Regions from separate parts of the Paraburkholderia sp. BL18I3N2 genome, predicted to be linked through region 2. Evidence: riboswitches for the same ligand, from Rfam matches in the RefSeq annotation. Region 2 holds a riboswitch; each other region holds the start of a gene.
What was found. Region 2 has a riboswitch for manganese ahead of mntP (manganese efflux pump MntP). Riboswitches for the same ligand answer to the same signal wherever they lie in the genome.
Positions count from the first base shown of each region.

Region 1: linked by a shared signal. The riboswitch ahead of B0G75_RS08725 (sodium:calcium antiporter) and the one ahead of mntP (manganese efflux pump MntP) in region 2 are both predicted to bind manganese.
Region 3: linked by a shared signal. The riboswitch ahead of B0G75_RS15995 (TMEM165/GDT1 family protein) and the one ahead of mntP (manganese efflux pump MntP) in region 2 are both predicted to bind manganese.

Region 1 covers NZ_PVNC01000002.1:626,986-630,445, forward strand. The annotation lists gene B0G75_RS08710 (cytochrome c5 family protein) at 1-607, opposite strand, end outside; tRNA gene B0G75_RS08715 (tRNA-Arg) at 882-957, shown strand; gene B0G75_RS40565 (hypothetical protein) at 1,151-1,381, opposite strand; gene B0G75_RS08720 (outer membrane protein) at 1,380-1,862, shown strand; yybP-ykoY riboswitch at 1,957-2,136, shown strand; gene B0G75_RS08725 (sodium:calcium antiporter) at 2,229-3,239, shown strand; gene B0G75_RS08730 (HAD family phosphatase) at 3,310-3,460, opposite strand, start outside.
Region 2 covers NZ_PVNC01000013.1:33,047-36,506, forward strand. The annotation lists gene B0G75_RS27390 (potassium transporter Kup) at 1-1,377, opposite strand, end outside; yybP-ykoY riboswitch at 1,767-1,932, shown strand; gene mntP (manganese efflux pump MntP) at 1,943-2,512, shown strand; gene B0G75_RS27400 (pyrimidine/purine nucleoside phosphorylase) at 2,674-2,994, shown strand; gene B0G75_RS27405 (EAL domain-containing protein) at 3,119-3,460, opposite strand, start outside.
Region 3 covers NZ_PVNC01000005.1:95,723-99,182, reverse strand. The annotation lists partial or broken gene B0G75_RS16005 (anti-sigma factor family protein) at 1-562, opposite strand, end outside; gene B0G75_RS16000 (hypothetical protein) at 751-1,494, shown strand; yybP-ykoY riboswitch at 1,679-1,865, shown strand; gene B0G75_RS15995 (TMEM165/GDT1 family protein) at 1,871-2,461, shown strand; gene B0G75_RS15990 (low affinity iron permease family protein) at 2,681-3,199, opposite strand.

The DNA.
Region 1 (3,460 bases), on a different contig from region 2:
CCATGGCGGCCATCGCTGCGGCGGCCTGTGCCGCACCCGCGTCGGAAGCGCCGGCCGGCGCCGCAGCCGCAGCACCGGATGCCGCCGCCGCTGGTGCGCCCGCTGCCGGCTGAGCCGGTTCGGGGAAACTTCCGCCGGAATTGTTGGCCATGTAGGCGACCGCGCGGGCGATTTCGAAATCGCTGTAGTCGTCCGGGCTGGTGCCGCCGCGCGGGGGCATCGCGCCTTTGCCGGAGAGCGCCGTGTGCAGCAGCGTGTCGAAGCCCTGCGCGATGCGCGGTGCCCAGTCGGCGGTATTGGTGAATTTCGGCGCGCCTGCCGCACCCGACGCGTGACACGCGGAGCACACCGCCTTATAGACTTCCTCGCCGCTCTTGTAGACGCGCGGCGCGTTGGCGTCGCGAATGTCGACCTGGGCAAATGGCTTGATGCGGGCGGTGACCTCGGCTTCGGAGAGAGAGTCGGTGCCGGCGCCGGTGCGCGTCGAATTGTCGACGTAGATCACTAACAGAACGATGATGACGATCGGTACCGCAAAACTGGCAATGATCGCGGCGACGAGCTGTCCGGGGGTTTTGATCGGGGCTCCGTGTGGTGCTTCGCTCATGCTTGTCTCGTCTCCGTGGGTATGTGAGCGGTACAGCGTGACGGCAACTTCTTGTTCTTTAATCAGCCACGGACGATTATAGACGGAACATTTCGACGGCGGCGAGGGGCGCGGCGCGGTGTTCAGCAGGCGTTTACCCGCATCGCGCGGGTTGCCTGAAAGACCGCGAAGACCGCCATGCAGGCCGTCCGGTGGACGGTATGGCGGAAACCGGGTATCCTTTCGGTCTCGCTTTGGCGTCGCATCCGTTCTGGTGCCACGCTTTCGTGTTGAAGCGCCCGTAGCTCAATGGATAGAGTACTGCCCTCCGAAGGCAGGGGTTGCTGGTTCGATCCCAGCCGGGCGCACCATAAAGAATCGATCTCGCTCAAGGGCTTACGCAATATGCGCTAAGCCCTTTTGTTTCTTACGGCCCGGTCGTGTCACACGCGTGCCGCCTAAGACCCCACATTCCTGCAATAGTCGTTTGGCAACGCCTTACGTATGCTCGCATGTCCCTTTGCAGATTCGTCCCAAAACGTCCCGCTTTATTTGTGCCGTAAATTAAGAATCGGACGTTTGAAGGTCTCCATGCGGACATTTCGCATAGCCCCATCCTATTTCCTGAATTAGCATATTTTGGTCATGCAAATTCCATCGCGCGTGAATATCCCCGGAGCGGAATTTTGACATCGCTTCACTGATTAATAAGGTGTCGCGATCTATCCGCGCGCCAATCGTTTTATTGCAGGTCATGTACAAAATAACCCGGCTGATTTTAACCGCATCGATCATGATGCTATCCAATCTCGTCCACGCGCAATCAGTGCCTCCTCAAACGGGCGCAAGCGAGTTTGCCGGCCCCTATGTGGGTTTCAAGTTGGGCGTGAATACCTCCGATGCTTCAGGCGCCGTCAATAAAGCATCGCATACTGCGATTTTTCCGGGGTTTACGGCGGGATATAACTTCGATGTCGATCGCTTCGTTGCAGGCGCGGAAGTTTTTGCCGATCTGCATCACGGCTCGACAACTTCTAAAGATGGCGGAATCGATGCGAAATTTGGCATGCCATTCAATCAGTGTATGCCGTACATACGTGTTGGATTGACAATGGACCGGCCGGACACACGCCTTCACTGGGGTTTAGGCGTCGAATATAAGTTTGCTAAACACATGAGCGCGGTGAGCGAATGGACAACCGACACCAGCAATCACGACGGGACCCGAAGAACAAATAACAGTTTCACAATCGGCGTGCAATATCACTTCAACTAACGGGCTAAATTCCCGACTACCTGGCTATCCGATTAGCTCCAACAACCGCCGTCACCGCAACAAGGTTGTTGAAAACGCCCCCTGCCGTTAGAATCCCCCGGTCACTGGGGAGTAGCCTTCCTTCATCCATTGAAGGAGAGCGCGTCAACATACTTGGCCTGCGGGTCATGGCGCGTTCGACCGCGTCGGTTTGGCGAGACCATTGACGCACTGCCTCGTTCTGGTCGGACGGGCGGCGGTGCGTCATTGGTTTGTCATCGACGTCCGACCGCGGAGCAGCCCTGTGAAACATCGTCGTAACTTGCCAGTCTCCCCTACTACCCGTCCGCCGCGTCGCTGCCTTTGCGTGATTGCGGGGTGCCACGCATGACCGGTCTCCTGCTCGAACTTGCCATCATGCTCGTCGTCATTCTGGTGGCGGCCGAGCTCTTCACCAATGCACTCGAGCATCTGGGTGAACGCCTCGAGATTTCCGAAGGCGTGACGGGTTCACTGTTCGCCGCCGTCGGCACCGCGTTGCCCGAGACGCTCGTGCCGCTGCTCGCGATCGCCAGCGGCACGACGGATAGCGCGGTCAATCAGGAGATCGGCGTTGGCGCGATTCTCGGTGCGCCGCTGATGCTTTCCACCCTCTCCACTTTCCTCATGACGCTCGCAATTCTCGGCTCGCGCGGCGCGCGCGGCTGGGTCGCGCCGGAGCGCACGGGCTTCACGCGCGACCTGAACTATTTCCTGTGTGCGTTCGTACTGGCAGCGGCCGCGATGTACGTGCCGCATGAGCAGATGATCGTGCGCGCGCTCTTCAGCCTGGCGCTGGTCGGCGTGTACGTCACTTATGTGGTGATGACCTTCCGCGCATCGAATGAATTGGTCGATGCCGGCCACGGCACTGAAGCGCCGGGCAAGATGCTGATCTCGCGCCTCGGCGTGCCGACCAACCTCGCGACCATCGTGGTGCAATTGACGCTGGCCGTCGCGTTGCTGGTGTGGGGCGCGGAAGGCTTCATCCATGGTGTGCGTGGCGTATCGCAGGCGCTCGGCGTGTCGCCGCTGCTGCTCTCGCTGCTGATCATTCCGATCGCCACCGAACTGCCCGAGAAGGTCAACAGCATTCTGTGGATCCGCCGCGGCAAGGACACGCTGGCGTTCGGCAACATCACCGGTGCGATGGTGTTTCAGGGCACCCTGCTGCCCGCGATCGGTATTCTGCTGACGCCGTGGGTGCCGCGTATCGAAGTGGTGACCGGCATCGTAATCACGCTCGTCGCCGCGGCGTGGCTGCGGGTCAATGTGCGTGAGCGCGGCGTGCCGGTTTGGGCATTGCTGGTTTGCGGGGTGCTCTATGCCACGTATCTGGCGATTACGCTGAGCCGCTAAACGAGCCGCCGGCCACAGCTGAAAATAGTCGCAGAAGGCCGTTAGCCGGACGGCCCTCTGCGTTTCACATTCAGTTCGCCCGGGCCGTTGTCGCCGCCGTGGCCGTTGTCGCGCCGTCCGGCTTGAACACGGTTCTCCAGTCATCTTTCATATCGACGACAAGCCAGCCTTTCGCGCCGGCCTCGTCCAGACCTTTGTCGAGCTTGCCGCTCTTCGCCGCG
Region 2 (3,460 bases):
TCTTCCCCAGGTCGCCATGATCGTGTAGATGATCAGCCCGACCAGAAGCGGGAACCAGCCGCCTTCCATCAGCTTCAGTAGATTTGCGGAGAAGAATGCCGCGTCGATCATGAAGAAGAAGCCGGTCGCGAATACGCATAGAAACCAGTTGTAATGCCACGCATAGCGAATGACGAAGAACGTAAGAATGGTGGTGATCAGCATTGTGCCGGTCACCGCAATACCGTACGCGGAGCCGAGCGCCGTGGATGAACCGAAGCCGACCACCGCTGCCACGACGGCAGCCAGTAACGTCCAGTTAATGCCCGGCACGTAGATTTGCCCCATCTCCCTTTCCGATGTATAGACGACGTTCATGCGCGGAAGAAAGCCGAGTTGCATCGCCTGCTTCGTCATCGAATACGTACCCGAGATAACGGCTTGCGACGCGATCACGGTCGCGACCGTCGAGAGCACGATCATCGGATACAGCGCCCATTGCGGAAACAGTTTGTAGAACGGATTTTGCAGCGCGCCCGGATCGGCAAGCAGCAACGCGCCCTGCCCGAGATAGTTCAGCGCGAGTGCTGGAAACACGAGGCTGAACCACGTCAGCCGGATTGGCCTCGCGCCGAAATGTCCCATGTCGGCATATAGCGCTTCGGCGCCGGTCAACGACAGAACGACCGCGCCCAAAGCAACGAACGCCAGCCACCGATGATGCAGGCAGAACGCCAGCCCCGCGAGCGGATTGAGCGCGACGAGAATCGCGGGCGCCCGCATCATGTTGACGACGCCCACCACGGCAAGCACGATGAACCAAAGCACCATCACCGGTCCGAACACGATGCCGATACCGGCCGTGCCATGCTTCTGCATCAGGAATAATGTGACCAGCGCAACCAGCGTCACGGGAATCACACAGGTTTTGAGGAACGGCGCGGCCACTTCGAGACCTTCGACCGCGCTCAGCACCGAGATCGCCGGCGTAATCACACTGTCGCCGTAAAAGAGCGCCGCGCCCATAATGCCGATGCCCAGTAACGTATGGCGCAAGCGCGGGCGCGCAGAAACCGACGACGCGGCCAGCGCCAGCAGCGCCATAATCCCGCCCTCGCCGTGATTGTTCGCGCGAAGAATCAACGTGACGTATTTGAGCGAGACGACGACGATCAGCGACCAGACGATCAGCGACACAATGCCGACCACATTCAGCGCGTTGAGCGACAGCCCGTTGACTGGATTGAACACCGTCTGCAGCGTGTACAGCGGGCTGGTGCCGATGTCGCCGTACACCACACCTAATGCTGCAAGCGCGAGTGCAGGCATCGCCGGGCGGTGATGCCCGCGCCCGCCGGAATGGCCCGCATCGGGCGCGGCGGATACTGACTGGCTCATGTCTCGCTCCAGTTTCGCGTTCTCGCGGTGCAACATAAGGCTTGGGCCGGTGCACGCGCGGAACCGATTCATGCTTTTATCAGGCCTCGTTTTTCGAGGAGTCGCCTGCGCCCCCAATAGTCAGCATCGCGGAAGCAACTTTCGTACGAGAAACGGGCGTCCCGTCCCTGATGCTTCACGCGCATTCATATTGTTCTAATGTGGTGCGTACCTGCCCTCCGCGGACGTGCCCTGTCTCTTTTTCCCGAAAGGACGGTGTGCCACTAATTCAACATATACCATCGGCGGTTTGCCACGCTACTGATACGTGAAGTAGCGACCGATTTCTTTCCTGGGCAGACACGCAAGGCGCAAGCACCATTACATAAACCTTTCGACATGGTATGCTCGCACCTGTCTTTGGGGAGTAGCCGGCTTCTACCCAGAAGCGCCTGCATCAACATTCTCGGTCGCGCAGACCGTGGTGCAGGCAGCCCTTTGGTTGGCAAGACCATCGACACACCACGCGACCGGTCGGGCGCGGCGGTGTGTCGCGGTTTTCCGCCCGACCACGAGCCCTCCTCTCATGAATCCTGTCGCCACGCTGTTCCTTGCTTTCGCCATGTCCACCGACGCCTTTGCGGCCGCAATCGGCAAAGGCGCCACGCTCAATCGTCCTCATTGGCGCGAAGCTGTCAGGACGGGACTCATCTTCGGCGTCATCGAAGCACTAACGCCCCTGGTCGGCTGGTTTCTCGGCAAAGCTGCAGCGCAATACGTCTCGGCATGGGATCACTGGATCGCGTTTTCGCTCCTATTGGTCCTCGGTGCCCGCATGATTTTCAACAGCTTTAACACCAAGGAAATCGAAGAGACGAAGCCGTCGGCTCACTCGTTCTGGTTGCTGGCGCTGACCGGCTTTGCCACGAGTATCGACGCCATGGCGGTCGGTGCGGGCCTCGCTTTCGTGGACGTCAACATCTATTCCACTGCCGCCGCGATCGGTCTCGCCACCATGGCGATGGTCACGATCGGCGTGATGCTCGGCCGCGTCATCGGGCATGTGGCGGGCAGGCGCGCGGAACTGGCGGGTGGCGTGGTGCTGATCGGCATTGGCAGCACGATCCTGGCTGAGCATCTGAACATCATCGGCTAGACGATGTTTGACGGCGGCCCGCTGATCTCCATTTCTTTCGGCGCAATCGGCGTCGGGCGCCGCCAGCCGCCTGTATGATGGCGGGTTCGCGTCCGATCCGAAGGTCCGACCTGAAGTCCACGCAAACGCATCCATTCACGACAACCCAGAGGAAGATTGGCATGACGGCCGCAACGCAATTCGATCAGGTTTCCATTGTTAAACGAGCCAACGTCTATTTCGACGGCAAGTGCGTCTCGCACACCGTTCTGTTCGCCGACGGCACGCGCAAAACGCTCGGCGTGATCCTGCCGGGCGCGCTCAACTTCGGCACCGACGCGCCGGAACTGATGGAAGTGCAGGCCGGCCAATGCCGCATCCGCCTCGAAGGCAGCGACGAGTGGAAGACGTATGCTGCGGGCGAGTCGTTCTCGGTGCCCGGGAAAAGCCGCTTCGATATCGACGTGATCGAAACACTCGACTACGTCTGCAGCTATCTGTAAAACGTGTCGCGTTGCACGACGTTGGAATGACGCGCTCTAAATCTCCGGTTTAGAGCGCGGGCTTCTCATAAAGAACGCACGTGGATTGCAGCAGCGTTACGTTACCGACGGCACGCCACGTGCCTCATGTTCGCTCAGCCACGCACTGACGTGTCTCTACATTGTTCAACAGCGCCTCAAAATCCTCGATAGGAAGCGGGCGGCAGAAATAATAGCCCTGATACGCGTAGCATCCCGCTGCAGCGAGGAAATCCCGCTGAGCCTCGGTCTCGACGCCTTCGGCGATCACACCCAAACCGAGGCTGCGCGCAAGCGCCACGATGGTTCTGGCAATCACGGCGTCGTTGGAATCGACCAGGACGTCGCGCACAAATGAGCGGTCGATCTTCAACTGATCCAAAGGCAGGCGCTTCAAATAGGACAGCGACGAATAGCCGATGCCAAAATCGTCGAGTGCAAAGACAAT
Region 3 (3,460 bases), on a different contig from region 2:
ACATGAATTGCGCGGCAGGTCCGGATTCGCCGGGCAGCAGGCGACCGCCGATCAGCGAATACCCATATTCCCGGAGCGAAGCCACCGACAAGCGTCGATCGAGGCGCCGCGACAGCCAGTTGACCAGCTGATCGCGTTGCAGCGCCGCGACCTCCACGGGGTGGCGTTGCTCGGGCGCGTACACCGCGAAAGCGAGGTCGGCGCGCTCCACGAACACGGGTGTATCGGCCGCGAATTTCGCCGACACCCAGGCGGATGACGAGCCGAGCGCCACGCCCATCGCCATGCAGGAGGCGGCAAGGCCAGCCCGCCGCCACCTCGGCGCGAGGCGGCATACGACGATACAACGCGCGTCGTCTCGCGGCTCCCGGAACAATGCCGTCAGCGCGGCTTTTTGCGCGCGGTAATCGGCTACGCGTTCGGCGGCCTCGGGGTCGGTCGTCAGCCAGACGAGCGTGGCCGCGCGCTCCGACGCGCACAGCTCGTTGTCGGCAAACGCCGATAGCGGCCGCCAATCCATACTGCCCACGCCTCGCCTCCCGCGGTTGGTGTCGTCGTTCATGACTGGGTTGCGGTTTGCATCTACCCGCCCTGATGCCGGACTCGAAAGACCCAGCGTCAATACCCCGAATAAACGCCCGGCGGGGCCGCTCTATTCCAATCGTGTGAAGTGAAGGTTTGCGCGAAAGATGGAATAGGCGGTGACGCCGGATCGTTTAGACAGCATGTCCGATTCAACGGCAGACTTCGATGAACATTCGACAGCAGCATTTCATTCGACCTGCCGGCGTAACGCTGCTGATGGCAGGCGTCGTGTGGCTCGCGGGCTGCGGAGGTGGTGGCGGCAGCAGCGGCAGCGGCACGTCGATGGTTTCGATCGCCGGCACGGCGGCAACGGGCAAGGCACTGGCGAACGCGACGATCAACATCGACTGCGCGCGGGGTTCGCTGTCGGTTGCAGCGGATGCGAACGGAAACTTCCACGCGACCCTCGGCGCCGTGATGCCATGCATGATCGCCGCGACCTCGGGTGTAACGATGCTGCATTCCGTTGCGTTCGCCGGCGGCACATACAACGTCACGCCGGAGACGGATCTGCTGGTGTCGTATCTGGCGGCGCAACTCGGCACGAATGAAACCGGCCTCATCGCCGGCTTCGCGGTGAACTCACAGTTCCAGCAAGTGCTGGCGAATCAGGCCGACGTTCTGACTGCGCAGGCCGCGGTCGTGCAGAATCTGCAGCAAACGTACGGTGTCACGCTGTCCGCGCCCAATTTCCTGACTACGGCATTCGCTGCCGGCCAACCTGGCGAGGACAGCGATCTCGAAGCGCTCCTCGCCCGCGGCGCGATCGACGCCAACGGCGAACCGGACGCCGCCGCCGTCGCGCTGATGGCCAGAACCGGGGCGGCACATCCGATTGCTACGTCGCCGAATAACAGCACGGGCGGCACCGGAGTCGGCGGCATTGGGAGCACCGGCGGCATGATGTGAGAGGCCACCTTGCGTCAGGGCGGTTCCGTGACGAAGTCCCCCGCACAAAGGCTGCAGCTTGAACCACAGGAGCGCGCGCGAAACAGCGTCGTGCATTCTTCCGTAGCAGAGGCCGTGAGATCTGAACGCACCCGCTTCCGCAAAGCTGACGATTTGCGTTACTCGACCGAGACAATGTAGAATCGCCGCTCTCATTGGGGAGTAGCCGCCTCGACCGCAATGCTCGAGGGTGCCCGTCAACATACTTGGTGGTCGACAGACCGCCATGGCGCGCACAGCACTATGCCTGGCAAGACCGATGACTCGCATTCCGACCTGACCGGGTCGCCGGAATGCGCGTCATCGCGTACGTACTGCGCGGCCCGGCTCACAACCTATGCAATCGTTCCTCGTTTCGACCAGCGTGGTCGGTCTAGCCGAAATCGGCGACAAGACCCAACTGTTGTCCCTGGTGCTGGCCGCCCGATATCGCAAACCCATTCCAATCATTCTCGGCGTCTTTGTCGCAACGCTCATCAATCATGCTGCGTCCGGCGCTTTGGGCGCATGGCTTGCCAGCGTTCTGAGTCCGACTATCCTGAACTGGGCAGTCGTCGCGTCATTTGCCGTCATGGCTGTGTGGATTCTGATTCCCGACAAGCTCGACGGCGCCGAGGCGGTGTCGACCACGCATCCGATGGGAGTGTTCGGCACCACTGCGCTGACGTTCTTTCTCGCTGAAATGGGCGACAAGACGCAGGTTGTCACGATCGCTCTGGCCGCGCGGTTTCACGAATTCTTCGGAGTGGTCGCCGGCACCACGCTCGGCATGATGCTGGCCAACGTGCCCGTCATCTATCTCGGACACAAGTTTGCCGACCGTCTGCCGACCAAGGCGGTCCACATTCTGGCCGCGGTCATCTTCGTTGTCCTCGGTGGCTTTGCCCTCAGGACGGCGCTGTATCCGCACGAGCACCCGCTGTTCTAGTCCGAAGGGGTTCGCTTGGTGCGCTTGCGGAGCGCGTCGTGCCGCTGGCCAACAGGCGCAGTCCGGCTTTCAGGCCGCCATGTGATCGAATAGCCTTAGCCATGCGGTTACCTCAGTGAGCGAGTGACTCATCGTCGATCCTTAACGCCCGCTCATCGAAGCGGGCGTCAAACTCGGCGCATCATCACGCGCGACACTTATCCGCCGACTCGTTCGATGTCAACTCTCGACGGTCTGCCCGGCCGGTTCCTCCACCGTGCCGCCCTTCGCGGGCGAACCTTGAGCGCAAGCGGCAGACTGAGTGGACAAACGCAGGTAAGCTGCCGCGAGTCTTCGGAGCTCTTCCTCAGACGCGTCCTCGATGCCGATCAGATTGTTATTCGCGGGCCGATGCGAGGAAAGCAGTTCGTTCAACTTCAGGTGCAACGCGACACTGTCTTTGTTCTGACTCTGCTGGATCAGAAAGACCATTAGAAAGGTGACGATGGTGGTGCCTGTGTTGATGACCAGCTGCCATCCGTCCGAGTAATGGAAGATAGGCCCTGTGACGACCCAGGCGACGACCGTCAGTACGGCAAGACAGAATGCAGCCGGTGAGCCGGCAAACCGCGTAACGAGGCTTGCAAAGCGGTCGAACAGGCGCGTCAACGGATGACGGCCGGCGTATGCAGGGCTCGATGTGTCTGGAACGGTATCGAGTTCGCCAGTTGACGAAGGCGTGGCGTGTTGTGTAGTCATGACTGGCTCCAGAAGGTCGGGCAGGTCTTCTCGTGCAAACTTCATGCCGCTGTCGGTTGAAATCGTTCGGCAAGGATAGAACCGCCCGCCGGCGTTAATCCGTCGTTTTCAATTGCATCCGCATGAATTGCGCTTCGGCAACCGATACCTCATTGCGGCCGGACTACCTGCCGGCTAGTCAAAGCAAGCGAACCGAATTCGTCACCGGTCGGCGACCGTGGCGTCCGCGCCGTAAAACTACTGCCGCTCGTATCGAGCAGG